One region of the Massilia sp. DD77 genome, then DNA from elsewhere that is predicted to be linked to it. Evidence: predicted binding sites of a transcription regulator. Region 1 holds the regulator's gene; each other region holds the start of a gene.
What was found. The regulator FNR, encoded in region 1, switches genes on or off when oxygen is low (the NO sensors DNR and NnrR bind a similar motif). The targets are predictions, from matches to a motif close to TTGATNNNNATCAA.
Positions count from the first base shown of each region.

Region 2: V7778_RS13060 (cation-translocating P-type ATPase) is a predicted target of FNR. The motif match lies at 3,644-3,657, and genes of this name have one in related genera.
Region 3: V7778_RS10880 (agglutinin biogenesis protein MshI) is a predicted target of FNR. The motif match lies at 5,131-5,144, and genes of this name have one in related genera.
Region 4: V7778_RS13110 (universal stress protein) is a predicted target of FNR. The motif match lies at 2,392-2,405, and genes of this name have one in related genera.

Region 1 is NZ_JBAMDH010000009.1:89,182-96,454, forward strand. It holds gene V7778_RS07020 (DUF885 domain-containing protein) at 1-283, shown strand, start outside; gene V7778_RS07025 (hypothetical protein) at 339-710, opposite strand; gene V7778_RS07030 (alanine/glycine:cation symporter family protein) at 929-2,404, shown strand; gene V7778_RS07035 (MgtC/SapB family protein) at 2,401-2,856, opposite strand; gene V7778_RS07040 (DMT family transporter) at 3,125-4,051, opposite strand; gene V7778_RS07045 (helix-turn-helix transcriptional regulator) at 4,111-4,875, opposite strand; gene fnr (fumarate/nitrate reduction transcriptional regulator Fnr) at 4,879-5,652, opposite strand; gene V7778_RS07055 (cytochrome ubiquinol oxidase subunit I) at 5,857-7,273, shown strand, end outside.
Region 2 is NZ_JBAMDH010000019.1:23,239-30,511, reverse strand. It holds gene V7778_RS13070 (sulfite exporter TauE/SafE family protein) at 1-181, shown strand, start outside; gene V7778_RS13065 (MBL fold metallo-hydrolase) at 213-914, shown strand; gene V7778_RS13060 (cation-translocating P-type ATPase) at 940-3,489, opposite strand; gene V7778_RS13055 (helix-turn-helix domain-containing protein) at 3,798-4,547, shown strand; gene V7778_RS13050 (GGDEF domain-containing protein) at 4,558-5,712, opposite strand; gene V7778_RS13045 (universal stress protein) at 5,773-6,273, opposite strand; gene V7778_RS13040 (universal stress protein) at 6,305-6,742, opposite strand; gene V7778_RS13035 (universal stress protein) at 6,790-7,245, opposite strand.
Region 3 is NZ_JBAMDH010000015.1:83,586-90,858, forward strand. It holds gene V7778_RS10855 (ExeA family protein) at 1-557, opposite strand, end outside; gene mshL (pilus (MSHA type) biogenesis protein MshL) at 557-2,353, opposite strand; gene V7778_RS10865 (hypothetical protein) at 2,350-2,718, opposite strand; gene V7778_RS10870 (hypothetical protein) at 2,703-3,503, opposite strand; gene V7778_RS10875 (hypothetical protein) at 3,500-4,147, opposite strand; gene V7778_RS10880 (agglutinin biogenesis protein MshI) at 4,144-5,082, opposite strand; gene V7778_RS10885 (DUF6701 domain-containing protein) at 5,225-7,273, opposite strand, start outside.
Region 4 is NZ_JBAMDH010000019.1:33,015-40,287, reverse strand. It holds gene hypD (hydrogenase formation protein HypD) at 1-966, opposite strand, end outside; gene hypB (hydrogenase nickel incorporation protein HypB) at 963-1,691, opposite strand; gene V7778_RS13120 (hydrogenase maturation nickel metallochaperone HypA/HybF) at 1,733-2,092, opposite strand; gene V7778_RS13115 (HypC/HybG/HupF family hydrogenase formation chaperone) at 2,092-2,325, opposite strand; gene V7778_RS13110 (universal stress protein) at 2,466-2,987, shown strand; gene V7778_RS13105 (universal stress protein) at 3,009-3,845, opposite strand; gene V7778_RS13100 (bifunctional acetate--CoA ligase family protein/GNAT family N-acetyltransferase) at 4,072-6,768, shown strand; gene V7778_RS13095 (NAD(P)H-dependent oxidoreductase) at 6,769-7,273, shown strand, end outside.

The DNA of each region.
Region 1 (7,273 bases):
CGACACCGGCCTGCACGCGAAGGGATGGACCCGCCAGCAGGGCATCGACTACGGCATCGGCGCGCAAGAGGTGGAACGCTACGTCGCCTGGCCGGGCCAGGCCAATGCCTACATGATCGGCATGCTGCGCATCATCGAGCTGCGCGAAAAGGCGCGCAAGGAGCTGGGCGACAAGTTCTCGCTGCCGGCCTTCCACGACCTGGTGCTGGGCGCGGGCTCGGTGCCGCTGGACGTGCTGGGCGAGCTGGTGGACGGCTGGATCGCCAAGCAGAAGAGGGCGTAAACGAGGAATGGCGGACCGGATGGTCCGCCATTCTCGAGACTGCGTTCAGGCGGTGTTACTTGCCGTCTTGCATCTTCTCGCCAGCACGCTCCACGGCGCGGCCGGTGGCGTTCTGGGCGCGGTCCGCAGCGGCATCGACTTCGGCCGCGGCTTCCTTGGTTTCCTGCTTCACTTCGGCGCCTGCGGCTTCGATGCGCTCGCCGGCACGCTCGGTGGCGGCTTCCACGCGGTCGCCGGCGCGCTCGGCGGCGGCGGCGGTCTCAGCGGTGGCTTCCTTGGTTTCGTTGGCCACGGTCTGGCCGGCGTTGTCGATCGCCGCGCCAGCTTCCTGCGCCGGACCCTTGCCGTCGCCGTCCACGTCCTTTTTGCAACCGGTTGCCAGAACGGTCACTGCCATCATGATGCCTGCCAAGGTCATTTTGTTCATGGTGCTCTCCTTAAAGAATGGGCAATTCATTAATATGTGGTGTTTTGACAATATATTACGCCGTGGTACGGCCGCGTTCCGTGCGCTGGCGCACGCCTGTAGCAATCGGCTGCCGATGTTGCTATGCTGTCCACGGATTTATCGCTGAGTAAGGTGGTTACCGCGCCGCCTGCATTGTCCACACCGGCACACCCGTGCCCTAGTCTGCTAGGAAAAACATGTCTCTGAACGAGTTAGTCACCGCCATCAATGGCGTCATCTGGAGTCCGGCGCTGATCGCGTTGTGCCTGGGCACCGGTCTGTATTTCTCCATCCGCTCGCGTTTCCTGCAGGTGCGCCATGCGGGCGAAATGGTTCGATTGATGTTTGAAGGCAAGAGTTCGGAGCAAGGGGTGTCCTCCTTCCAGGCCTTGTCCATGACCCTGGCCGGGCGCGTCGGCACCGGCAATATCGCGGGCGTGGCTACCGCGATCACTTTCGGCGGCCCCGGCGCCGTGTTCTGGATGTGGGCGGTCGCCTTCCTCGGCGCCAGCTCGGCCTTCGTGGAATCGACCCTGGGCCAGGTATACAAGGAACAACTGGGTAAGGAATACCGCGGCGGGCCCGCCTTCTATATCGAGAAGGGCCTGGGCATGAAATGGTATGCGCTGACCTTCGCCTTCGCCACCATCATCGCCACCGGCCTGCTGCTGCCTGGCGTGCAGGCCAACTCGATCGCCGAGAGCCTGAAGACCGCTACCGGCATCGACCCCGCCATCACCGGCGTCGGCCTGTGCGTGGTGCTGGCCTTCATCATCTTCGGCGGCGTCAAGCGCATTGCCCACTTCGCCGAAGTCGTGGTGCCCTTCATGGCCCTGGGCTACATCCTGGTGGCGGTGGCCATCGTGGCGATGAACATCGGCGCGCTGCCTGGTGTTCTGAAGCTGATCTTCGTGAATGCCTTCGGCGCGGACGCCGCCTTCGGCGCGATCCTGGGCCTGGCGATCCAGTGGGGCGTCAAGCGCGGGGTGTACTCGAACGAGGCGGGGCAGGGCACCGGCCCGCACGCCTCGTCGGCCGCCGAAGTGAGCCACCCGGCCAAGCAGGGCCTGGTGCAGGGCTTCTCGGTCTACATCGACACCCTGTTCGTGTGCTCGGCGACCGCCTTCATGCTCCTGATTACCGGCCAGTACAATGTCGAGGCGCCGGACGGCACCCCGATGTTCACCGGCGTGCAGGGGGTCGCCTCCGGCCCCGGCTACGTCCAGACCGCGCTGGAGAACGTGATGCCGGGCTTCGGCGCCCTGTTCGTCGCCATCGCGCTGCTGTTCTTCGCGTTCACCACGATCGTCGCTTATTACTACATCGCCGAGACTAACATCGCCTACATCAACCGGACCGTCAACCGTCCGTGGATGACGCTGCTGCTCAAGCTGTTCATCATCGGCGCGACCTACTACGGTTCCGTGAAGACGGCGGAAGCTGCCTGGGGCCTGGGCGACATGGGCGTGGGCCTGATGGCCTGGCTGAACATCATCGCCATCCTGATGCTGCAGAAGACGGCCTTCAAGTGCCTGCGCGACTACGAAGCCCAGAAGAAGGCCGGCAAGGATCCGCAGTTCGATCCGAAGGCGCTGGGCATCGAAGGCGCCCACTACTGGGAGCAGCGCGTGCAGGCCGGCAAGACGCAAGCCCCCGGCAAGGCCGTCGCCTAATCTTCCTTCGGCTTCGTCGTGCTGCGCAGGATCGCCAGCACGACGAGGGCGAACAGGGTGCTGAGCACCGCCGTCGCCTCGCGCCCCATGCCGGCCGCGATGCCGATCGCGGCGGTCAGCCAGACGCTGGCCGCGGTGGTCAGGCCCTTGATGTCGTCCTTGTCGGTCTGCTTGAGGATGGCGCCCGCGCCCAGGAAGCCGATGCCGGCCACGATGCCCTGCAGGACCCGCGACAGGTCCTGGATGCCCATCCCCGCCTGCAGCGGGATCAGCACGAAGAGGGCGGCGCCGAGCGAGACCAGCATGTGGGTACGCAGGCCGGCGGAGGCGCCCACCGATTCACGCTCGTAGCCGAGCAGCCCGCCCAGCACCAGCGCCACCAGCAGGCGCACCACGATGCGGGTGATGTCCTCCACGTTCCCCAAGTCCGAGAATTCCTGCTGCACCGTCATCCAGCTTCGTGTCCACCACACCGTGTTCGCTCCTGTTGAGATTACTCTGGCATGATGCCAGTTTGGTGGCTCAGGCGGCGCATGGATAGCTGATCCACTGTTTCGGCCCGCGCCCTTAATCCGTCATCCCCGCGAAGGCGGGGACCCAAGTTTGCGTGAGTAGCCTCATGGTTCCATTCAAGCTCGATTCAACGAGCTTGGATCCCCGCCTTCGCAGGGACGACGGGTTGAGCGAGCGGGTATAACGAGGTGCCCGTGGACGGCTGGCTTAATCGTCTCTACGCGCATGCGCCCGCGCACACGCCACCACCCCGCCCACCAGCAGTACCATGGCCGCCCATTCCAGCCCCGTCGGCCACCTTTCCTCCCACAGGAAGCCGTATAGCGACGCGAACAGCGTCTCGAACACGATCATCTGCCCCATCAGGGTCAAGGGCAGGGCGCGGCTCGCCACGTTCCACAAGGCGTTGCCCAGGATCGAGCACAGGATCGCCACGCTGGTCACCACGCCCGCGAAATGCAGCCATTGCGCGCTGCTGTGGCCCGTGTCGGTCCCGGCAAACGCGGGAACCGCCAGCAACAGGGCCTCCAGTCCGGTCACGACCCCCATCGCCAGGTTCCAGTCGTGGCCCGAGACGCCCTGCAAGCGGCCAAGCCAGCGGCTGTTGTTCACCGCGTAGATGGTCCAGGACACCAGCGCGCCCACCGCGCAGCCCAGGCCGGGCAGCGAATCGATGCCGGCGCTGGACAGCGACTGCCAGCTGATGCAGGCCAGCCCGGCCGCGCTTAGGGCCAGCGAAGGCAGCAGGCGGCGCAGCGGCGGCGCGTGGCGGTCGCGGCTGCCCACCAGGGTGACGGCGATCGGCAGCAGGCCGATCACCAGCGAGGGCATGGCCACGCCGCCTTGCTGCACGGCGGTCGCCAGGAACACGTAATAAACGATGTTCCCGCTGAAGGAGAGCCAGAGCAGGGCGCGCCATTCCTTCCAGGTGAGCGTGCGCAGCAGGCGCCGCCAGGAAGGCGCAATCAGGACCGCCGCCACCAGGCCGTAGGCCAGGTAGCGCCCGGCCGACAACTGCAAAGGCAGGAAGCCGGCGGTGAGTTCGGGAGCGAGAAAGACCAGGCCCCAGAGGGCGCCGGCGAGGATGCCCGAACCGATGCCGAGCGAGGTGTGCGAAGTGCTTGGCTTGACCATGAATGTCTCCTGAGAGCGGAGATTCTGGCCGCGCGGCCGGGACCGCGTCTTGGCGCCGCCTACTGCGTCTTGTGCGTATCCTCGCGTGCGGCCTTGCGGTAGGCGGCGGGCGTGGTGTCCATGGCCTTGCGCATGGCGCGGGTCAGCACGCTCTGGTCGGAGAAGCCGGTCTCCAGGGCGAGGTCGGCGATGGGCCGCCCGGTCGAGGCCAACAGGGTGCAGACCGCTTCCAGCCGGCGGCGCAGCAGCCATTCGTGGGGGCTCAGCCCAGTCTCCAGGCGGAACAGGGTGTGCAGGCGGCTGGCGCTGAGGGAGGCGGCGTGCGCCATGCTGTCCAGGGTCCAGGGCAGGCCGGGTTGAAGCTCGATGCGCGCCATCAGCGCGGCAAGCCTGGAGGCGGGCTGGAAGGCGGCCTGGGCCTGGGCCAGGGAATCGAGCAGCAGCGGGGTCCAGCCCTGCACCAGCTGGGGCGCCGCCTTGGCGCCGGCCGCCGCCAGGCTCATGAACTCGACCAGCTTGCGCGCGGCCGCGCCGATCGGGGTGAAGGGGCGCTCCAGCAGGCGCTCCCAGGGACCTTGCCGCAGCAGCCCGGGATCGAGGTCGAGGATGAAGGACTGGTTGCCGGCCGCGCCAGCCTGCGAATGCCAGGCGCCGGGTGCGACCACGGCGGCGTGCAGCAGATCGAGCTTGCGGCCGCGGCCTTCGATGTCGAGTTCGACCTCGCCGGCCACCGGCAGCACGATCTGGGCATAGTCGTGGCGGTCCGCCTCGCGCACCATGCCGTAGCTGCGCAGGTGCAGGTCGACCGGAAGCGGCGCCGCCATGGTTCAGGCCATGGGGCTGCAGATGTCGGTGCCGGCCGCGAGCGCCTTCAGCTTGGCCGGGTCGAGCAGGGTGACGTCGCGCTTGTCGACCTGCAGCCAGCCCTGCTTCTTGAAGCGCGACAGCAGCCGGCTGACGCTCTCGATGGTCAGGCCCAGGTAGTTGCCGATGTCCTCGCGCGACATGCGCAGCTGGAAGCTGGTGGGCGAATAGCCGCGCGCCGCATAGCGGGCCGACAGGTTGACCAGGAAGACGGCGAAGCGCTGCTCGGCGCGCATATTGCCTAGCAGTAGCATGACGTTCTGCTCGCGCGTGATTTCCTGGCTCATGATGCGGTGGAAGTGGCGCAGCAGGGCCGGCACTTCGCCGAACAGCTCTTCGAGGCGCGTGAAGGGAATTTCGCAGACCTCGCTGTCTTCCAGCGCCACGGCGTCGCAGTGGTGGTTGCCGCTGATCGCGTCCATGCCCAGCAGCTCGCCGGCCATCTGGAAGCCGGTGATCTGGGCTTCGCCGGCCGCGTTCACCTGGTAGGTCTTGAAGTGGCCGAAGCGCACCGCGTACAGGTTGCGGAACGGCTCTCCCATCTGGTAGAGCCGTTCATCTTTTTCCAGGCGCCGGCGGCGGCCGATGATCTGGTCGAGGCGGTTGATGTCGGCGTCTTCCAGGCCCATGGGCAGGCACAACTGGTGCATGCTGCAGGCGGAGCAGCTGGCTTTCAGGGCCTGGATGCTCACGGGCTGCTTGCTGGGGTCGGTGATGAACGACACGGGCTGGGTCATGGGGGTTCCGGTGGATCGCGCGATGCTCAGATTATAGACGGGCGGGCCGGGGATGCGACGCGACAAATCGTCCCAGGGACCCAGATTTGCCGGCAAACCGCGCCAGATTCAGTGACAGCCGTAGCAAAAAAGCCATTACCCAAGCGTGCGCCCCCACCGCGCATGCTAGATTCGCAACACGCCGACACCACGAAGGAACACGCCATGCTTGGTCTGTCCGCCCTGGATCTCGCACGGATCCAGTTCGCCTTCACGATGTCCTTCCATATTTTGTTTCCGGCTATCACAATTGGCATGGCCAGCTACCTGGCCGTGCTCGAACTGTGCTGGCTGCGCAGCGGGCGCCAGGTCTTCGTCGACCTGTATCACTTCTGGCTCAAGATCTTCGCCGTCACCTTCGGCATGGGCGTGGTCTCGGGCATCGTCATGGCCTACCAGATCGGCACCAACTGGAGCTACCTGTCGGAATTCGCGGGCAGCATCCTGGGACCGATCCTGTCCTATGAAGTGCTGACCGCCTTCTTCCTGGAGGCCGGTTTCCTGGGCGTGATGCTGTTCGGCTGGAACCGGGTCGGCCCGGCCCTGCATGTCGTCGCTACCTGCATGGTGGCGATCGGCACCCTGATCTCGTCCACCTGGATCCTGGCCGCCAACAGCTGGATGCAGACGCCGCAAGGCTATGCCATCGAGAACGGACGAATGGTGCCGGCCGACTGGCTGGCGATCGTTTTCAATCCCTCCTTTCCCTACCGCCTGGTGCACATGGTGATCGCCGCCTATCTCACCACGGCCCTGCTGGTGGGCGCCTCCGCCGCCTGGCACCTGCTGCGCGGGCGCGACAACCCGGCGGTGCGCAAGATGATGTCGATGGCGATGTGGATGCTGCTGCTGGTGGCGCCGGTCCAGGCCGTGGTCGGCGACTTCCACGGCCTGAACACGCTCAAGCACCAGCCGGCCAAGCTGGCGGCGATGGAAGGCCACTGGCAGAACCATCCGGGCGAGGCGGTGCCGCTGCTGCTGTTCGGGATTCCCGACATGGAAGAGGAGCGCACCCGGTACGCGCTCGGCATCCCTTACCTGGGCAGCATCATCCTGACCCACACCCTGGACGGCCAGGTCCCGGCCCTGAAGGATTTTCCGCGCGACCAGCGGCCGAACTCCCTGATCGTGTTCTGGAGCTTCCGCCTGATGGTGGGGCTGGGCCTCCTGATGATCGCGCTCGGGGCCTGGAGCCTGTTCCTGCGGCGCGGCGGGCGCCTGTTCGCCAACCGGCTGTTCCTGCGCTTCGCCCTGTGGATGGGGCCGGCGGGCCTGGTGGCGATCCTGGCCGGCTGGGTGACCACCGAGGTGGGGCGCCAGCCCTGGGTGGTGTATGGCGTGCTGCGCACGGCGGACGCCGTCTCGCCCCATGGCGCCGTGGCCCTGGGCCTGACCCTGGCGCTGTTCGTGGCGGCTTACCTGTTCGTGTTCGGGGCCGGCACCGGCTACGTGCTGCGCATGATCCGCAAGGGGCCGCAGCACTTCGAGCTGGCGCGGCCGCCCGAGGGCGGGCCGGGCGAGGAGCGCACCCCGATGCGGCCGATGTCGGCGGCCGACGTCCAGAACGACGACAATACCAACG
Region 2 (7,273 bases), on a different contig from region 1:
GGCGGCCCAGGGAGGCGTCGCCTGGTCCATGGCGCTCCCGTTTGCCGGAGGCGCCCTGGCCGGCATGCTCGGCGGCCGCTCGCTCGCCGCCAGGGTGGCGGGGCCGGCCTTGCAGAAAGCCTTCGCCGTGGTCTCGGCCCTGGTGGCCGCCGGCATGGTCGCGAAGGCCCTGCTCGCCTGAAGCGCAGGTAACCTCTTCTTTGGAGAACGACATGAACCTCAACCCGATCCAGCTGTTCGACACCGAATCCTCGACTTTCACCTACATCCTGGCTGCGCCCGGCGAGGCCGATGCCGTCATCGTCGATCCCGTGGAGCGCCACTGGGAGCGCGACCTCCGCCATCTCGAGCGCCTTGGCCTGAAGCTGCGCTACGTGCTCGAGACCCACGCGCACGCCGACCACGTGACCTCGGCCGGCAGGCTGCGCGAACAGACCGGCGCCGCCGCCGCGGTGCCGGGCGGCTGCGGCATCGCGCCCGCCGAGCTGCAATTGAAGGATGGCGATGTGATCCGCTTCGGCGCCGCCGAGGAGATCGCCGTGCTGCACACGCCGGGCCACACCGCCGGCAGCATGAGCTATGTCTGGCGCGGAAACGTCTTCACCGGCGACACCCTTCTGATCGACGGCTGCGGCCGCACCGACTTCCAGAGCGGCAGTGCCGACGCCCTGTACGACAGCGTCAACGCCAAGCTGTTCACCCTGCCGGACGACACGCGCATGTGGCCCGGCCACGACTACAAGGGCCAGGCGGTGTCGACGATCGGATGGGAGAAGCGCCACAACGCGCGCCTGGCCGGCCGCAGCCGCGCGGATTTCGTCAAGCTCATGGGCGAGCTGAACCTGCCGAAACCGAAGCTGATCGACGTGGCCGTGCCGGCAAACCAGAACCTGGGCTTGCCGCACGGCGGCTGAGCACCCAAAAGCGCGTGGCCAGCGTCTATCCTCCCGCGATCCTGGCCGGCTGTTGCCTTCGCGCAGAAAAAGCCTTGCGCAGCTCCAGCCCGGCCAGCGCAAGGAGGGCGGCCAGCCCGGCGCCGGCCAGGATCGCAGGCGGAGGGGGCGCAAGGCGGAGCATGGAGGCCGCCGCCGGAACGAACACCGCAAGCGCCAGCAGCAGCAGCGCGATCCCGGTGATCGTCCAGAACACCGGATTGGCGATTCGCAGCGTCCCGCCAACCCCGCCGCGCTGGCGGTTGGACAGCAGCAGGGCCAGGTTGCACAAGACAAGCCCGGCGAAGGCGACCGTGCGCGCCTGGGACTCGGGCAGCTGCGATAGCGCCCAGCCGTACAGCACGGCCAGCACCGCCAGCACCCACAGCCCCTGCACGAGCGCGCCGAGGATGGCTTCGCGGCCAAACAGGGCGTCATCGCGCGCCCGCGGCGGCCTGCGCATGAGGTCGGCTTCAGGTGGCTCGTTCTCGAACGCAAGCGAACACGCAGGATCGATCACCAGTTCGAGGAAGACAATATGCAGCGGATACAGCAGCACCGGCCAGCCCAGCAGGACCGGCAGCAGGGCCATGCCCGCTATTGGCACGTGCATCGCCATCACGTAGCACATCGATTTGCGCATGTTGCCGAAGATCCTGCGCCCGGAAGCGATCGCCTCCACCAGCGAGGCGAAGCGGTCGTCGAGCAGGGTGAGTTCCGCCGCCTCGCGCGCGACGTCGGTGCCGCGCCGTCCCATGGCCACACCCACGTTGGCCGCGCGCAGGGCCGGGGCGTCGTTCACGCCGTCGCCCGTCATGGCCACCACGGCGCCCTCCTGCTGCAAGGCGCGCACGATCCTCAGCTTCTGCTGCGGCGCGATGCGCGCACAGACCGCTGCCTCGGCGAGCCGGGCGGCCAGCGCCGCATCGTCGAGCGCCTCGATCTGGGCCCCAGTCAGTACTTCACCTTCCCCCAGCCCGGCCTGGCGCGCGATCGCGCGTGCCGTTTCCGGGTGGTCGCCGGTGATCATCACGACGCGAAGGCCGGCCTCCCGGCACGATGCGATTGCCGCCGGTATATCCTCGCGCAGGGGATCGGCCAAGGCAGCCAGGCCCAGCAACTCGAACCCGAAGGCGGCCGGGTCGGCCGGCCATGGGCCCGTGCGCACATCGGCGCGCGCCACCGCCAACACGCGCAGGCCTGCGCCCGCCATGCGCGCCGCCGCCTCCAGCGCCGCCGCGAGGCGCGGCGGGTCCGCGCGGCACATGGCGGCGATCGTCTCCGGCGCCCCCTTTGCGGCGACCAGCGCGCTGCCGTCCCCGCGGTCCCAGACCTGCACCAGCGCCGGGCGCTGGGGTGTCAGGCCGTACTCATGAACCTGGACCCAGCCGTGCGGCACCGCGCCGCCGTCCGCAAGCGCATCGCCCGCCAGGCGCCAGAAGGCCGCTTCCATCGGGTCGCTGCCGAGTTCGCGGCTGGCGCGCAGCGCGTGCGCCAGCAGTTCCCCGTGCGCCTCCGGCATCGGAGCCCCGCCGCCCGGCTCGTGCTTGACCCCTTCGCGCCACAGAGCCGCCACCGCCATCCGGTTCTCCGTGAGCGTGCCCGTCTTGTCGACACATAACACCGAGGTCGAACCGAGGATCTCGATGGCCGCCAGGCGCCGGGTCAGAACCTGGCGCCGCGCCAGGCGCCAGGCGCCGAGTGCGGGAAACACGGTCAGGATGACGGGAAACTCTTCCGGCAGCATCGACATCGACAAGGCGATGCCTGCCAGCAGGGCCTGCAGCCAGTCGCTGCCGCGCGCGACCAGCAACAGCACCAGGGACACGCTGACGACGCCTCCCAGCAGGGCGAAGCGGCGCGCCAGCTGCGTGGTCTCGCGCTGCAGGCGGCTGCGTGGCGGCTCGATCTGTCCGAGCGCGGCTCCGATGCGACCGATCTCGCTGCGCGGGCCGGTGGCGCTGACCCGCGCCAGGCCATGGCCCTGCACCACCAGGGTCCCGGAGAACACCCATGGCAGGTCGGCGCCGCCCGGGGGCGCCGGCGCGCTGCCCTTCGGCGCCGCGAGCTTGCCGACCGGGACCGATTCGCCGGTCAGCAGCGACTCATCCACCAGCAAGCCGGCAGCGGCGAGCAGCAGGCCGTCGGCCGGCACCCGGTCGCCCTCGCCCAGCTCCACCAGGTCGCCTTCTACCAGTGCGCTCGCCGGAATACGCTGCGCCTGGCCGTCGCGCCAAGCAAGAGCGGTCGGGGAACTCAGGTCGCGCAGTGCCTGGAGCGCGCGTTCGGTGCGCCCTTCCTGAAACAGGGTCATGCACATCATGAGGACCACCATGCCCAGCAGGAACACACCTTCGCGCGGCTCGCCCAGCAGAAGGTAGAGTACTGCGGCGCCGGCGAGCAGCAGATACATCGGCTCGCGGGCCGCGTCCGCGGCGATGCGCCGCCAGCGCCGTCGGCTTGCATCGGGCAGGCTGTTGGGACCGTCGCGCGCCAGGCGCCGAGCCGCCTCTTCGCTGTCCAGTCCCGCGGGAGCGCCGGGAGCGTCAGCTTCCATGGCTGTCCGGACGGGACGTGAAGGCCGCGTGCTCGCCGCGCAGGCCGTCGGGTATTACCGGGACGGGGTCCGCCATCGATTCCTCGCTGTCTCGTTCGATCGACATGGTCGGACCGACTGTAATTCTTCCAAGCCGATATGTCATGCGGCTCAGTTGACCGACATCAAAATTTGACCGAATAATGAAGGCGCCTGCTCGAACAGATCCACGATGCCTTACAGAAATGAAGCCATCGTCGCCCTTGCCCGCCCCTCCACTTTACCGGATACTGGTCTGCGCGGCGTCTTCGCGCGCCGGGGGAGACCGTATGAATCACATGAGCGTTCAACCTGAGCTGGGTGCTCCCATGCGCGCACCGCTGGTACCCAAGTGCCGTCGGTGCGTCGCCCGCGACCTGTACCTGCCCTCCGGCGTCGATGCACGCGAATTCGCCACGTTCAACAACCTGATCGTGCACCGCCGCCGCCTCGCGCGCGACGACATCCTGGTTCGCCGGGCCCAGCCCTTCGTCATGCTCTACGCGGTGCGGTTCGGACACCTGAAGGGTTCGCGCCCCGACCACCACGGTCATCCTCGCGTCACCGCGTTCTACATGACCGCCGACCTGATCGGCCTGGACGCGATCTCCACCGGACGCCACACATGCACCCTGGTAGCGCTCGAGGACAGCGAGGTCTGTGAAATTCCCTATACTAAGTTCTTGGAAACCCTCCAGGTATCGCCACGATTGCTGCAGCGCTTCCATTGTGCGATGAGCCAGGAGATTGTCCGCGAGCAGGCTGCGCTCCTGCATGCGAACAGGTCCGCGGCAGAAAGGCTGGCCGGATTCCTGCTGAGCCTGTCGGCAAGGTATGCCCAGCGCGGGTTGTCGGCGCGCCGCTTCCGCCTGCACATGTCGCGCGCCGATATCGGCGACCACCTCGGACTGGCGCTCGAAAGCGTCAGCCGTCTGCTGACCCGCTTCCGCGACGAGGGCTGGATCGCCCTCGACAAGCGCGAGATCGAGCTTCTCGAACCCGGGCGACTCGCGGCGCTGTTGACGGCCGCTCCCGGCTAGCCAACCATCCTCAGGGGTGTTCGTGCGGCGCCAGCTCGATGCGATCACGTCCGCCTGCCTTGGCCCGGTACAGAGCGGCATCGGCTGCAGCCAGTAAAGCGTTGAAATCCGAGTGGCGGGGTTCAAGACCTGCGATCCCGATGCTGATGGTACATCGCACCACGCCCTCCGGGAAATCCAGCCGAATGGCTGCTACGGCATTGCGCATCCTCTCGGCGCAGGCGATCGCCTCTTCTTCCTGCGTCTCCGGCATGACACAGACAAACTCCTCGCCCCCGATGCGCCCGAAATAGTCGCTGGCGCGCAGCTCGGCCGAGCACACCTTGCCAAGCTCGCGAATCAGGGCGTCGCCCGCAGGATGGCCAAAGGTATCGTTGATACGCTTGAAGTAGTCGATGTCGATCATGCTGATGGCCAACGGCCGGTTGTAGCGCCGCGCGAGCGAAAAGTCGTGACCTGCAAGCTCGATCAGGTAGCCCCGCGCCAGGAGGCCGCTGAGGCTGTCGTGATGCGCCTCATAGGCAAGCGCTCGTTGTGCCACAAACGCGGCGCGCCGCAAGTGGCCCTGCTTGATAGCGATCGCTGCGGCCAAGCCAAGCGTGATCAGGTAGACCAGGGCACTCCTGGCAAAGACCTGCTGTGGGAGAACAGCGGCGCCCAACAGGGCGAACAATAGCGTCGGGAACAGGAATATTAGCAATAAGCGGTGCAGCCGAGGCTCCATCAGCGCGACTGGAAACATGACTCCGGTGATCGCCGGGAGCGCGAGCACCAGGCCGTCGGGCAGCAGTGCCGAACTGAGGATCATGGCGCCCGTATGCGTGCCGTAGACGAAGCCGCAACGCCAGCCCACCGGGATCGCCGGGAGCCATGCGGCATACCCCACGGCGCCGATCAGCACGAGCGCCAGGCGCAACATGCTTGTGGTCGCTGCCCGCTCCGGATCGATCCAGTAATCCCATGCACTGAACAAGACCACGGCAATCCCGAATGCCGCTCCCAGCGCGGGCAGCATGTCGCCCAGGCTGCGGTCGAGTTCCTTCCCGAATTCGCGCTCGACGGCTTCCTCGAGCTTACCGGAGACGCGGGTAGTCCAGGCGCGCAAGCCCGCTTTCAGGCGACGAGGGCCCGCCTCTCCCTGCCCGGCCTGGAGTGCCTGCTTCACCGGCTCCGCAAGCGTGCGCCATGGTGGCCGCTGCGGACGCGAGCGCACCTGGAGTCCCGGTCACGCATGGCGCTCTGCTGGACAGTGCCGCGCCAGCGCCTGCGCACGCTCGTCCTTCGACACCGGCCGCAACACCATGACCGGCATCGGGGCATAGGCGAGCACCGCCTGTGTCACACTGCCTGCGAGTAGCCGGCTCAGGCCACGCCGTCCGTGCGAACCCATGAAGATCAGGTCGCAGGCCTGCTCGCATGCGGTATCGACGATCACTTTCCCTGGATCCAGGGACAGCTCGACCCGTTGCGTGCATGTCACCCCCGCATCCTGAGCGCGTGCGCAGATCGCGGCAACCAGCTTTTGCGCATTTTCGAGCAGCACGTCAACTTCGAGTCCCGCGTCGATCACCATCGCCGCCTCGGCGGACTGGATTGCAGGCTCGGGCATGGCGATGGACAGCGCAAGGATCTCGCTGCCGCAGACGCGGGCGAAATCGATCGCGGCGTCCACGGCATTCTCGGATACGGGCGAACCGTCGGTTGGGACGAGGAGGCGCTTGTACATAGCTTTGCGTTCCTTTCCGGCGCCGCGGCGCCTAGCGGTGCACCATGACGGGGATCGCGCTGTGGACCAGCACCTTGTGGGTCTCGCTACCCAGCAGCAGACCTTTGATTCCCCGGCGGCCGTGGGAGGCCATCATGATCAGGTCGCAGCCTTGTTCGCGGGCGCTTGCGATGATCGCCTCGTAAGGACTATCGGAAACGACTTGGAGGCAAGTACATGGCACGCCACGCTCGCGTGCGAGGGCGGCGATCTCGTCCAGCAGGCGTCCCGCCCGCGCCGTGCTGGCCTCCTTGTACTCGGACGCCGTCTGCTCCAGCATCTCGGCATCGGTGGTGAAGGTGTGGAACTCCGGGACCGCCGTCATGGCGACCACCGTGGCACCGGTGCTTTTGGCGAAGTCGAGGGCGGCGTAAGCAGCTCGCCCCGATGCTTCCGAACCATCGGTCGGAAAAAGTATTCGCTTGTACATTTCCACCTCCTCAATGAAGTAAGACCGTGACCGCTCGCGGGACGTGCTCATGCGGGCATGACGCTCCCGCGGTACAGCATGACCGGCAAGGGAGAATAGGCGAGCACCAGTTGCGGCACCCTGCCCGCGATCAGCCTGGTCAGTCCGCCTTGACCATGGGTCGCCATGAAGATGAGGTCGCAGTTCGACTCCTCGGCGACCCGGATGATCTCCTCATGCTCCGGCGACGCGGCCGAGGTGACGACGCTGTGCTGCACCCCGGCTGCCCCAGCCATGTCCGCAATCCTCCCGGCGCGCTGCGCGGCCAGGTCCAACGCCCGGCCGCGCTCGGCCGCCGCGGGCCCGGCCGGGTCGTCCGCGCTGACGGCCGACAGCGGAAGCATCTGCGCGATCGACAAGGCGACGATTTCGGCGCCGCACCCGCGCGCGAGGGTCACTGCCGCCCTGCCGGCGGTGTCGGACAAGGGCGATCCATCGGTGGGTACCAGGATCTTGCGGAACATCTCGGCCTCTTCCGTTCGTTCGTATTCA
Region 3 (7,273 bases), on a different contig from region 1:
TGGAAGGTGATGCGCTGGGCCAGCTGGCGGATCGATTCGAGCTCCAGCTTCTGGTTCAGCTCGGGCTGGCCGAACAGGACGATCTGCAGCAGCTTGCGCTTCTCGGTCTCGAGGTTGGTCAGCAGGCGGATCGCTTCCAGGCTTTCCACGGGAATCGCCTGGGCCTCGTCCAGGCACAGGACCACGCGCTTGCCGGCGCGGGCCAGGGTAAGCAGCCGGTGCGTGATCGCCTTCAGCAGGCGGTGCTGGTCGACCTCGCGCTCCAGCGGCACCTCGAGCTCCTCGGCCAGGGCCAGCATCAGGGTGCGCGGCTCCAGGTAGGGATTCGGGATGTAGGCGGTCACGAAGCCCTCGCCCAGCGAGGCCATGAACTTGCGGCACAGGAGGGTCTTGCCGGTGCCGACTTCGCCTGTGATCTTGATGAAGCCCTCGCCGGTGCGCGCCGCCACCAGCAGCGTATTCAGGGCTTCCTGCGAGCGCGGGCTGCCGAAGAAATAGCTGGTGTCGGGGGTGATCCCGAAGGGCAGCTCGCGCAGGCCGAAGTGGGCCGCATACATTACTTGCGCTCCCTTGTGCGCGGGTCGAGTTGTTCGATCCTGCGGCCCGCGTCCAGCAGGTCCGCGCTCCAGTCGTTCGCGCCTTCGACGATGGTCGGCTTGATCAGGACCACCAGCTCGCGCTTCTGGGTCACGCGGTTCTTGTTGCGGAACAGCGCGCCCAGCACCGGCACCTTGTCGGCGCCCGGCAGCTGGTCGACGTCGCCGATGGTCGCCTGGCGCATCAGGCCGCCGATCGCGACCACCTGGCCGTTCTGGCCGCGCACGATGCTGTCCAGCTCCGACGTGCTGGACGCCGCGAGCGGCAGGCGGAAGATGCCCGACGAACCCAGGTCGACGTCCTTGTTGACCGTGCTGACCTGGCTCACCGAGGGATGCACGTGCAGCAGGATGTTGCCCTTGTCGTCGATCTGGGGCGTCACGTCCAGCACCACGCCCGAGAAGAAGGGCTGCACGGTCACGCTCGGGGTGACGATGGTGCCGTTCTCGGTATTGTTGATGGTGTTGGTGATGCCGGTGACGAAGAACTCGTCGGTGCCGATCTTGAGTACGGCCTTCTGGTTGTTCATCGCCGCCACGCGCGGGCTGGACAGGACGTGCACGTTGCCCTGCGACTCCAGGAAGGACAGTAGCGCGGCGAAGTTATTGGTCTGGAAGGCGAAACCGAACAGCGAGCCGGCGGCGGTGGCGGCGTTCGACAGCGAGAAGCCGGTGCTGGCCGACAGGCCCTGGCCGTTGCCGATCACGGCCGGCTGGCCGCCGTCGCGCGGCAGCGGCGCCAGGTTGGCGCCCGGGCCGATCATGCCGGTCGCCACGCGGTTCGGGTGCGAGCTGCTGATCGAGGCGAACGAGGCCCAGTTGATGCCGCTCTGGAAGCGGTCGTTCAGCTCGACCTCGATGATCTTCGCTTCCAGGATCACCTGGCGGTCGACCGACAGCTGGGTGGCCTTCAGGTAGGCGTCGACGTTGCGCAGCTCGTCCGGCATGGCGCGGATCACGACCACGCCCGACTGCGGGCTGACCACCACGCTGCGCCCGCCTTCGCGCGAGCCGACGATGGCGTCGATGGCCGCCTTCAGCTCGCCCCAGAAGTCGTTCTCGGAGACCGTGTTGACGTCGGTGCTGTCGAGCTGCACCTGGTTGCTGGTGCCGTTCCGGTTGTTATTCTGGTTGTTGTTCGGCTGGTTGCCGGCGCCCTGCCCGCCGCTGCCGCCGGACCCGCTGCCGCTGGTGCCGGCATCGGCCACCGAGGTCGAGGTCACGCGCAGGTTCGACATGCCGCGCCGCTTGGCGGTCAGGTAGTTCACCTGGAACATCCGGGTCTGCATCGTCAGCGGGCGGATGGTGATGCGGGTGCCGTCGATGCGGTAGTCGTAGCCGTACATCTCGCGGATCGCTTCCAGCGTCTCGGCCAGGGTCACGTCCTTGAGGTTGGCGCTGATGCTGCCGCTCACGTCCGGATGCACCAGCATGTTGTAGCGGGTGCCGGCCACGATCGAGCGGAAGAACTGCTGGGCCGGAACGTTATTGAAGGAGACGTTGAAGCGCTCTTCCAGCGCCGGACGGGCCTTGGGCAGCTGGCTGGCCAGCGCGCTGGCCGGCGGCAGCAGCGCATTGGCGACTGCCTGGTCGACCACCGGCGCGGCGGCAGGCTTGGCAGCGGCCTTGGCCATCTCCTTCGCGATCAGGTCCGGGGCGTCGTTCTTCGGGGCGGTGTCGCAGCCGGACAGCAGCAGCACGCCGGCGGCGCCGGCGCCCAGGAGCAGCAGCTTGCCCATCGCGGTGCCACGCTTCATTGGACCGCCCGGGTCATGCCGGCGACGGTCGCGGCGGCGACGTCGAGACGCAGCACCTGGCGCTCGGCGCCGCGCGCCAGCTCGACCTCGGTCTGGGTCATGCGCACCACGCGGGCGCCGCGGAAGGAATCGCCCAGCCGCACGGTTTCACCGTCGATCACGGCCACGTGGCGTCCGCCGGCGCGCGGCGAAATCAGCACCGACTGCAGGCGCGGCAAACTGTCGCCGGCGCCGTCGGCGCGTGCGCCTTCGAGGGCTGCCGGCGGGCGGGTCGGGTCGGTCAGGGCCTGCGCACCGGCAGGCAGGTGGGCGAGCGCGAGGCCCGCCAGGGTCGTCAGGATCAGGTTCTTCACAGCTTCATCCATTTCCGGTCCAGGCTCAGGGTGTACAGGGTGAGGGTCAGGCGGGATGCCGGATACTCCTCCACGTCGAGCTGCGCCTTGCCCCAGAACAGCCGGGTGGGCATGGTTTCGAGCGCGCTCATGTAATCGACCATGTCGAGATAATTGCCGCGCACGGTGACTTCGACACCATGGCGGTACAGCAGATCGGCTTGCTTGGGCGCCGCGGCTGCCGGGGCGGCCCCTGCTGCTGCCGCTCCGGGCGCAGGCGCCATGGGCGGCTGCAATGCGCCCAGCGTACCCGGCGCGGGCTGTGGCGCCGGCGTGGGCGGCGCCGGCGGCGGCGCGTTGCCCGCCCCTTCCGCGCCCGACAGCGGCTCGGAAGGCAGGGTGCGCAGCGACACCAGCTTCAGGCGGCCGTTGGCCTTGAGGATGGACTCGACCAGCGGCGCCATGCGCTCCGGCGCCACCAGTCCGTGTTCCATGGCCAGCAGGGCCTCGTTCAGGCGGGCGGTTTCTTCCTTGATCGCGGCCAGCCGCTTGCGCGCGGGCGCATCCGGATCGACCTGGTAAGCCTGTACCTTGGCGGTGATCTCCCCGTCCAGGCCCATCATGTTGTTGCGCTGCTGGGCGATCTGGTCGCGCAGGGTATCCTGGTCGCGCAGCAAGGGGCCGAGCGCCATCGAGTGCGCCAGGAACACGATAACAGCCACGACGGCGGCGAACATCAATCCACGTTCGCGCAGGCTCAGCGCGTCGATCTTCGCCGCCAGTTCCTTGATGCGCGCCTTCATTGGTACAGCCTTCATTGGCGCACCTCTTCGGCCACCGATTGCAGGCTGAACTCCACATAGGGCGCCGGAACGGTGGACGGCTTGCCGTCCGCACCCGTGGCGTTAACCGGCGCCGCCTGGCGGATCTGCAGGCTGGTGAAGGCCTTGCCCTGCATCAGGGGCTCGCCGGTCAGACGGTTCAGGTAGCCCGGCACCTTGGCCGGGTCGGTGGTGCGGCCCTTGATGCCGATGTCCTTGCCGGCGCCGGCCACGGTCACGCCGGTCAGCCACAGGCCCGGCACGCTCTGGCGCGCCAGCGCGCGGAAGTAGCCGGCATAGCCCCTGGTGTCGCCCAGGTCGCCGCGCTCGATGATGCCGGAAATGTGGCGCAGCGAGGCCAGGTGGGCCTCGGCCTCCAGGATCTCGGCGTCGAGCTCGCGGCTCTTCTGGCGCGGCGCGAAATCGGTGTTGACGCTCGCCAGGCGCTCCTGCTTCTGCTTCAGGCGCAGCGCGCCGGCCTCGGCTTCGGCGCGCAGACTTTCGGTGCGTACCTTACCATAGGCGAGCAGCCCCCCGAGGCCGGCCACCAGCACGGCCAGGGCGATCGCCATGGTGCCGGCGGTCAGGACCTTCTTCTGGGGCAGGAAGGCCGGGTTGAACAGATTGATCTGCTGGCTCATGCCGCCACCTCCTCGCGCAAGGCGGCGCCCAGTGCCAGGAAGAAGCGCTGCTGGACCGACTTGTCGGCCAGCTCGGGGGTACGCGAGAAGTCGAGCAAGCTGGCCAGGTCCAGGCTTTCGACCGGGGTGTACAGGTTGCTCGACAGGTACTCCTCGAGGCCGCTCACATCCGACGGGCCGAGCACCAGCTTGGCCACGCTGATGAAGGAATACTGGCGCTCGAAGTGGTCGAGCGAACGCTGCAACTCGAGCGTGATGCGGTCGAAGCTGGCGTGCTTGCGCTCGTGGTCGGGTTCGAGCAGCTGTTCGATGGTGACGTCGAAGCGGCGCGACAGGTAGAGCTCGCCTTTGTAGGTGACCGTCAGCAGACCGCCGTCCTCGCCGAACGAGAGCATGGCCACGCCCCGCCCTTCCGGCGCCAGCATGGCCGAGATATTCCGCTGGGCCATTTCGGGAATGTCGATCACGCCCAGATCGACCTTGGCGTCCAGGAAGAGTTTCTGGCGCGGGGCGATCACGGTATTGCGCGCCGCGACCACGAACACCGACTGCTGGGCGCGCGCGCCGGCATTGGCGTCGACGGGAATGTCGAGCACGTCGATGGTGGCCTGGTCGACCGGGAAATCGAGGATGTCCTTGAGGCGCCAGCGGATGGCGGTCTTCATCTCGTCCTTGGGCACGTTCGGCGCCTCGACGCTCAGGACCTGGTACTCGCCGCCCGCCAGCACGGTGGCGCAGCGGAAGCTGTTGGCCTGGCCTTCGCGCGCGGCCTTTTCGAGCACGGCCGCGGTGTCCTGGCCCGGAAGGAATTGCGCAAAGCGCACGAAGGGCTTGCCCTCGGCGATGCGCTTGACGCTGGCGGCAGCAATCCCGTCGCGCTGGACGGCGATGCTCAACCAGCCATCTTTTTTCTTTGCTCTCTTAAAAAAACGCATGCACGCCCGGGAGTCGATCGACGAAAAGTGAAGGGTTTCGGCTACCTCTTGATTATATTCAAGAAGTGCCGAAAACCATCACTAAATCTCTCGGATTACCCGCTACGTGTGCGTTTCGCGCCGTTTTTGCCCGATTTCGTTATCAATAGACTTCGCGCACGTAGATGACCGGACTGCGGTATTGACCAAAGCTCACTTGTCCGAAGGTGCTGGGCAGCCAGGCCGGGCTGTCGAGGTTGACCAATACACTGCCCTGCCGGTTGGCGCCGACTGGGGCAATCGCGTACACCGCGCGGCCATCCGTGAGCGGCAAGGCGCCGGCGCTGGCCGAGTCCAGGGCGATGCAGTTGGCGGTGCCGCTCATGCCGGCGACCTTCAGCGAGCGGGTGCAGCTGGAAAAGCGTACCTGGCTGACGTTGAGCTCGTCCGGGTCGGTGAAGGTCGAGGTTGGCGCCCAGGCGGTGCCGGTCCAGAACTGTGCCTGCAGTGGGATGCGGGTGCTCAGCCGTTCGGAGCCGAAGACATTGGCGACCTCGACCCGGCCGGTCACGACCATGATGCCGCCTTCGATCGATTGGTCGATGTCGGTCTGTACAGAGCTCAAGGTGAGCGCACCTTTGCCGCCGCGGCTCTCGGCGGCGGTCGCGCGCAGGTAGATCGCGGCCGGGGGCGGCCAGCCGGCCTTACTGCGCGTGGCTCTCGCGTCGAACGCGGTCCCGAGACCGTAGGCGGCCGCTCGGGTAGTCAAGCGTTTGTTGCTGCCTCCCAGAGTGAGGCCACCGTTCGCGGGTGCGACAATGGCGGTACCGGTACCCGGCTTGCTCACGGCCTGCAGGTTAATTTCCGGCACCAGGGTCGGGAAGCGAACGCTGTTGAAGAAAGAGAGCTCGCCGCCGTCGACATCATGCGCCTTGACCTGCACCGCAAAGCCCTGGGTCGAATGCGTCGCGGTCGTGATCGCCGCCAAACCTTCGGCCGGACATTTCATGCGGGGCACGCAATCGAAATTGCCGTCGACGATGGTCGAGAAATACGCCGGGTAGAAACGGCCCACGGTCTGCAGGTCGGTGGTGTAGTCGCGGCTCGTGCCAAGGTAGGCTGCGACCGCGGCCGTGAGTTCGAAGCTGCCGACCTGGCTCCAGCTGAACGCCGTGCCCTTGAAGGCGCCAGCATCGGGGAAGCTTCCTTCCAGCTTGGTCAGCTCTTGCGCCGACACGTCCTTCAGCGCCCCCGTCCCCGCCATGGCGAGTACCGGTTTCGGCCGCAGGGCGACACCTTCGTTGCCGAAGCCCTTGAGCTCCTCGCCGGTGCTGGCACGCGCGACCAGGGACATCGTAAACGTCTCGCCGGCCATCGCGAAACCCACCTCGGTCAGCTCCTTGGTCTTGGGGTTCGCATAGCTGCCATCATTGCGGACGATTGCCAGTTCGAGCTTGGCCGGCACCGAAACAAGGTCGGCGTCGTCGAGCAGGCCCTTGCTGTCCTTCAGGAAGAGCTTGAGGATGCCGACATCGAGGTAGGAAAACCTGGTCTCGACCGATGCGGTGTTGGCCGGATAGCTCAAGGTCAGGGACTGCCAAGTCGGCATGCCGGTGGCCGAGCTGCACTTGTCCAGGCTGATCGTGGTGGTCGCCGTCCCGACCGTGTGGCTGTACCTGGCCTGCGCCGTCGAGGATTGCGGACCGTAGCAGCCCAGCGCGAACTGGAGCGGCGCGGTGACGGTCTGGCTGGTGCTGACCGCCAGCGCCTTGCCCTCGGAGACAGCAGTCACCCATACCGGCGCCACGTTCCCCGCCACGATCCCGTTGGTGGTCTCGTCATACAGCGGGCAGGCGCTCGATCCCACCACCGCTCCGACCGCGCATTTGACGCTGGTGAATTTGTAGCCTGCCGCCTGAGGCACCACCGTGGTCGATTTGACGCTCTTGGTATTGTTGCTGGTATCCGGGTCCATCGACCCCGTCACCGTCGCGCTGACCGTCATCTCGCCCGCCTTGGTGACCTTGGTGTTCAGCACCAGCGGCGGCGTCACCTCGTTCATGGCGAGCGTCTGCGCGTAGTTGCAGGTCACCACCTGGCCGAAGACCGTGCAGCTCCAGTCGGTGCCGGTGGCCGACGTGTAGGTCTGACTGGAAGGCAGCGTAATGCGCACGGTGATCGGCCCATCGTCCGCTGACGGCCCCTTGTTGTT
Region 4 (7,273 bases), on a different contig from region 1:
CTGCCCCAGCACCACTTTCGCGCAGTCGCAGCCCGGCGGCATCCGGCCCGCACGCTTGCGGCCGGCCTGCGGATCGGCGGGGAAGCGCAGGCGTGCGTCGTGCCCGGCGAAAGCGGACGTCAAGCGGTAGCCCGAGCGCGGAATCACGCCGATGCCGCGCCAGGGCGCATCGACGATGTCGAGGACCCGCGCCATCTGCTGTTGCGCCAGCGGATTGCCGCCAGGGCGCGCCACCCGCGGATAACAGTTATCGAGAAAGCAGCGCCCCTCGACGACTTGCCTCAGCACGGAATAAGTGGCCGCCAGCAGGCTGTCGGGCGTGAACCCGGCGACCGCCGCCGGCATGGCATGCCGTTCGGGCACGAAACGCCACTCGTCGGTCCCCATGACGGTGGCCACATGGCCGGGCGCCAGCAATGCGTCGAACGACGCCTGCCCGGAGTCGAGCAGCATGGCGACGGCCGGCCAGGTGCGGCGTGCCGACAGCAACACGAACAGATTGGCCGGCGCCGCGGCGAGCAGCATGGCCGCCACCGGCGCGGTCGTGGTCTCGAAGCCGGCGGCGAAGAACACCACCGCCCGCTCCGGATGCGCCCGCGCGATCCGGACCGCCTCGAGCGGCGTGGCGATCGGCCGCACATCGGCGCCCGCGCCGCGCGCCTGCTCCAGCGAGGCCGGCTCGCCCTTCGGCACATTGGCCGGCACCCGCAGCATGTCGCCGAACGCGAGCACGATCGCCTCCCCGTCGAGCGCGATCCGGACCGCGTCGTGGATGTCTTCCTCGGGACACACGCAGACGGGGCAACCGGGTCCGGGTATGAGTTCGACCTCGGGCGGCAGGACGCTGCGCAGTCCCGCCATGCTCACCGTGCGCTCGTGGCCGCCGCAGACATTCATGATCCTGAGCCGGGGCGGCAGGCGCAAGGCCCGGATGCGCGCCAGCCACTGGATGGCGTCGGCGCTCATCGGGCGTGTTCCACGGCCGCCGGCAAGGCGGCATGCATGCGGCGCAGCCAGGCGAGCCAGGCCTCCATGCCGACCCTCCTGCGGGAAGACAGCGGCAGCACGGGGGCTGGATTGGCGATCCGGCGCAGGGAGCGCGTGGCCTTGTCCTGATCGAAGTCGTCCAGGAAGGGCAGCAGGTCCACCTTGCTGATCAGGAGCAGGTCGGCGGCCCGGAACATGACCGGATACTTGGCCGGCTTGTCGTCGCCTTCGGTGACCGACAGCAGGACGACGTCATGGTGCTGGCCGAGGTCGAAGCTGGCGGGACAGACCAGGTTGCCCACGTTCTCGATGAACAGGATGTCGACCCGGTCCTGCGCCAGGCGGTGCCACGCGTCGTGCACCATCGCCGCGTCCAGGTGGCAGGCGCTGCCGGTCGTGATCTGTACCACGGGGACGCCCTTGGCGCGGATGCGGCGAGCGTCGTTGTCCGTCTCCAGGTCGCCGACGATCACGGCGATGGCGTATTCCGCGGCAAGCGCCTCGATGCTCGCCTCCAGCAGGGATGTCTTCCCCGCCCCCGGCGACGACATCAGGTTGACTGCCAGGACGCGAGCGGCGTCGAAATGGCGGCGATTGTGCGCCGCCGTCCTGTCGTTGGCGGCCAGCAGGCCGCGCAGCACCTCTATCCGTGTGCCGCGCGCTTCCACCGGTGCATAGTTCGGCCCGGAATGGCCGGCGCTCATGCCGCAACCACAGTCCTCGCACATCGTTTCCCCCCAAGGCGCTAAGTTGACTGGCCAGGGAAGACCAGGTCGACGCTGTCGAGCAGCATTTCGTCGCCGCTCAGGAGCCGGGTCAGCCCGCTGCCGCAGATGGCGCAGCTCAGCCTGTCGAGCGCGGCGTCGCCTGCTGCCCCGCAGCGCAGGCAGGCGATCCTGAGCGGAACCTCCACGATGGCCAGTTCCGCGTCCTGCGCGGGCGTACCGCGGCGCGCCTCCCGATAGGCTGCCCGCAGCAGCGCCGGCTCGATACCGGACAAGGGTCCCAGCCGCAAGCTCACCATGCTCACGCCGCTTGCCCCGTGCCGCGCCGCCAGCCGGGCCACCTGGTCCAGCAGCGCGCTGCAGACAGACAGCTCATGCATCATGTCCCGCCCTGCGCGCGTGTAGCGCGATCCAGCAGTTCCCAGGTGCCCAGCGCTTCGTCCGCTGCCACTGTCTGGATCGCATAACCCACGTGCACGATGACGAAGTCGCCGGCATCAACCGAACCGGGAGGCAAGAGGTAGAGGCTGACTTCACGACGGACGCCGCCCGCCTCGCAGCACGCCGTTTGTCCGTCGAGCGCGACAACCTGCATGGGAATGGCAAGGCACATGAGAGAGCCGTCCGATCGCGATCAATGAAGGCTTTTCCATCTTCGACTCAGTGCCGTATTAAATGTTTGATCTCGATCAAAATTGCCTGAGATGCCATTTGGCAGTTCCTTGACGCCGGTCAAACACAGCACGAGCAAGTATGGTAATCCTGAACGCATTCCACCTTCCCGGACCCTCCATCATGTTCATCGAAAGAGTTTGCGTGGCGACAGACGGCTCCGACATCGCAGTCCAGGCAGCCCAGATGGGCGCCCTGCTCGCGCGAGCAGGCGCCGGACGCATGGTGGCGGTATCGGTCGCGCAACCGCACTTTTCCATGCCGGACAGCGGCGCCGCCGTGCCGGACACCCGGGCCGAGTTCCTCCGCGCACACGAGGCTGCCCGCGCTCACGTCGAGACCGTCCGGCGCATCGCCGACGCTGCCGGGGTGAGTTGCGAGTGGGCAACACCGCTCTCCTCGGTACCGGGCCCGGAGATCGTGCGGATCGCGGAAGAACAGGGTTGCGACCTGATCGTAATGGGAACGCACGGACCGAACGACGCCAACCGGTTGTTCGCCGGCAGCGTCGCGCAATACGTGCTCGCGAACTCGACCGTCCCGGTACTGTTGCTGCGGGTACCGCGCGAAGCGTCGCGGCCGGAGTTCGGCGAATTCCCGTAAGCGCGGGGGGTCGGTTCCGGCTCAGCGCGCGAGCAACAGGGGAATCGTGCTGTCCTGGAGCACGGTCCTGCTCACGCCGCCGAGAAAGAGTTCACGGAACTGGGTATGGCCGTAGCACCCCATGACCACGAGATCGTAGCCGTCCTGTGCCGCCAGCGTCAGCAGGTGATGGCCATTGTCGATATTGCGCCGGATCGCCAGCATCTCCACCCGGATCGCGTGGCGGGAAAGGAAGGCGATCAAGTCTGCATCCTCGCCGGCATCGGACAGGCCGGCGCCGCCGGGGATCTGGAATGACACGACAGTCACGCGCGTGGCGCGCTGCATCAGGGGCACGGCGGCGCGCAGGGCGGCCGAGGCCTCCTTGCTGCCGTTCCATGCCACCAGGATGTGCTCGCCCGGCGACCGGCGCCCCGGTGCGCAGGGGACGACCAGAACCGGGCGGGCGCAGGTAAACACGACATATTCCGGAACGCGCCCGATCGTGTCGGTCAGGGCTTCGGCAAGATCGTCCTGGTTGACGACCACCAGGTCGCTGAAGCGTCCCAGCCTGGCAAGCGCATCGCTGACCAGGTCGCACACCAGGCGGCCCTCCGACGGCACCCCTGCCTCGTCGGCGATGGCGGCGAACTGTTCGAGGGCGCGCGCCGCCGTGTCGTGCAATGGCTGGAAATAGCTTGCCTCAAGGCTGTCCGGCGCCGCATGGTAGCCATGTGGAAAAATGTCACGCGACACGCCGGTGGCGGCAACGCCGATCAGGTGTGCACCATGCGCCTTGGCCAGCTCGGCGGCGATCCGGATCCGCCCTGGAGCATGGCGCGACAGGTCCGCATGTACGACGATGGTCTTGTAGCTCATCAGCCCTGCTCCTCGTCCCGACCAAGAATGTCAAGCCAGTCTCGCCATATCGCCCGGCCTTGTGTTTGATGGAGATCAAATCCACGAGCATTCGTACTGACTGGCGCAGCGAACCTCGCACTGCGGGCGCTACCATCGATTTCTATTCCAATTTTGATGTCCGTCAAATAATTTACTCTCGGGCTTCGCTAGGCTGTCGATATTTGGCTGAGGCCAGGGAGAGCTCATGAGTATTCGCAACCTCGGTCACTTCTTTGCGCCCCGCTCGGTCGCCGTGATCGGCGCCTCCGACCGGCCCGGCAGCGTGGGCGCGACCGTGTGGCGAAACATCCTTGCGGGCGGCTTCCGCGGACCGCTGTGGCCGGTCAACCGGCGCCATGCCCAGGTTGGCGGCCGCCCTGCCTACAGCCGCGTCGGCGAGCTGCCCGGCGTCCCCGACCTGGCCGTGATCTGCACGCCGGCGTCCACGGTGCCGACGCTGATCGGGGAACTCGGCGCCGCCGGCTGCCGCGCAGCCATCGTCATCAGCGCCGGTCTGGACGCCGACGCCGGCGGCGGCCGCAGCCTGCGCCAAGCCATGCTGGACGCGGCGCAACCCTGGCTGCTGCGCATCCTCGGCCCAAACTGCGTCGGCATGCTGGTGCCGGGCATTGGCCTGAACGCCAGCTTCGCGCCGGGCGCGGCGCTCCCCGGCCGCCTGGCCTTCGTGGCGCAGTCGGGGGCGCTCGTCACCGCCGTGCTCGACTGGGCCGCCGCGCGGCGTATCGGCTTTTCCTGTTTCATCTCCCTGGGCGACGGCAGCGACGTCGATTTCGGCGACCTGCTCGATTACCTGGCCGCCGATCCCGGCACCGACGCCATCCTGCTGTATGCCGAAAGCCTGCGCCAGGCGCGCAAGTTCATGAGCGCGGCGCGCGGCGCGGCGCGCGGCAAGCCGACCCTGATCGTCAAGGCCGGGCGCGGCAAGGACGCGGCGCGCGCGGCCTTCAGCCATACCGGCGCGCTGGCCGGATCGGACCTGGTCTACGACGCGGCGCTGCGCCGCGCCGGCATGCTGCGGGTGCGCACCACGGACGACCTGTTCGACGCGGTGGCGATGCTGGCGCGCGCCCGCCTTCCGCGCGGCGAGCGCCTGGCGATCCTCACCAACGGCGGCGGGCCGGGCGTCATGGCGACCGACGCCCTGGCGGACGCGGGCGGCGTGCTGGCCCAGCTGGCGCCCGCCACGCTGGCGCGCCTGGGCGACGGCTTGCCGCCCTTGTGGTCGCACGCCAATCCGATCGACATCGTGGGCGATGCGCCCGCGGAGCGCTACCGCCATGCGCTGGCCGCGTTGCTGGACGCACCCGAGCTGGATGCCGTGCTGATGATCCACGCGCCGACGGCGATCGTGCCGAGCGCCGAGATCGCCCGCACCCTGCTGCCGCTGATCGCGGACGCCGCGCGGCCCGTCCTGTGCTGCTGGCTGGGCGGTCCCAGCGTGGCCGAGGCCCGCCGCCTGTGCATCGAGGCCGGGGTGCCGGTCTTCGACACTCCCGAGGAAGCGGTCAAGGGCTTCCAGCAGCTGGTGGATTACCGGCGCAACCAGGCCGTCCTGATGCAGGCCCCCGGGCCGTCCGAGCTCGGCGCGCCCGACCGCCATGCCGCCCGCGTCCAGGTCGACGCCCTCATCGCCGGGGGCATGGACGCCGGCGGCGCCGTGGGCGAGCATGCCGCCAAGGCCCTGCTGGCCGCATACGGCATCCCCGTGGTGGCGACCGAGATCGTCGCTGATCGCCGGGACGCGCTGGCCGCCGCCGGGCGCCTCGGCTATCCGGTGGCCCTGAAGATCGTGTCGCCGGACATCGTCCACAAGTCCGACATCGGCGGGGTGGCGCTCGACCTGGCCGGCCCGGAGGGGCTCGGCGCGGCGCTCGATGCGATGCTGGAGCGGGTGCGCACCCGGCTGCCCCACGCGCGCGTGGACGGCTTCACGGTCCAGGCGATGGCGCGCCGGCCGCAGGCGCTGGAATTGATCGTCGGCGTCAGTGTCGACCCGGTATTCGGGCCGGTCGTGCTGTTCGGTCATGGCGGCGTCAGCGTCGAAGTCACGGCCGACCAGGCGGTGGGGTTGCCCCCGCTGAACCGGGTGCTGGCCGCCGATCTCGTCAGCCGCACCCGCGTGGCGCGCCTGCTGGCGGGCTACCGCGGCCGGCCGCCGGCCGACATGGACGCCCTGTGCGACGTTCTGGTGCGCGTGGGCCAGCTGGCGGCCGACCTGCCCGAGCTGGCCGAACTGGATATCAATCCGCTGCTGGCTGACGCCGGCGGCGTGATCGCCCTCGACGCGCGCATGCGGCTGCAGCCGGTTCCCGCAGGGTGCGACGGCCATGCGCGGCTGGCGATCCTGCCGTATCCGGAACAACTGGAACGCCAGGTGGACAGCGCGATAGGCAGGCTGACGCTGCGTCCCATTCGTCCCGAAGACGCCGCCGCGCACGTGGCCTTCTTCCATGCGCTCACGCCGCAGGACGTCCACATGCGCATGTTCGGCCTGATGCGCGAGCTCTCGCCCCAGCAGCTGGCGCGCTTCACCCAGATCGACTATGCGCGCGAGATGGCCTTCATCGCCACCCGCCCGGGATCGGGCGGCGCGGACGAGACCCTGGGGGTGGCGCGGGTCGTCCTCGACCCGGACGAGGTGCGCGGCGAGTTCGCGGTCGCCATCCGCTCGGACCTGAAGGGGCGAGGACTGGGACGTCTGCTGATGACCCGCCTGCTCGACTACTGCGCCGCGCGCGGCGTGGCCGTGGTCGAAGGGGTCGCGCTGCCGGAGAATGCCGGCATGCACGCGCTGGCGCGCGCCCTCGGCTTCGACCTGCACGCCGGCGCCGACGGCATGGTGACGATGCGCCGCATCCTCGACGCCGACCGGGCGGCCTGAATGAGCAAGCATATCCTGATCATCCAGGGGCATCCGGACAGCGCCCGCCAGCACCTGTGCCATGCGCTGGCCGAGGCCTACGCCGACGGCGCACGCGCGGCCGGAAACAGTGTCGAGACCGTCGAGCCGGCGCGGATCGGGTTCGCCCTGCTGACCGATGCGGCGCAATGGCAGCACGGCGACGTGCCGCCCCCGCTGCGGCCGGCCCAGGAAGCCATCGCGCGCGCCGCCCACATCGTTCTGATCTATCCCCTGTGGCTGGGCGACATGCCGGCCCTGCTGAAGGGCTTTCTCGAACAGGTCCTGCGGCCTGGCTTCGCGATCGCCCGCACGCCGGCGAACCCGCTGAAGGCCGGGCTGCTGGGCGGACGCAGCGCCCGTGTGATCGTCACGATGGGCATGCCGTCTCTGGTGTACCGCGCGTTCTACCGCGCCCACAGCCTGCGCTCCCTGCGCCGGAATATCCTGCACTTCGTCGGTATCGCACCGGTATCCACGACCATCG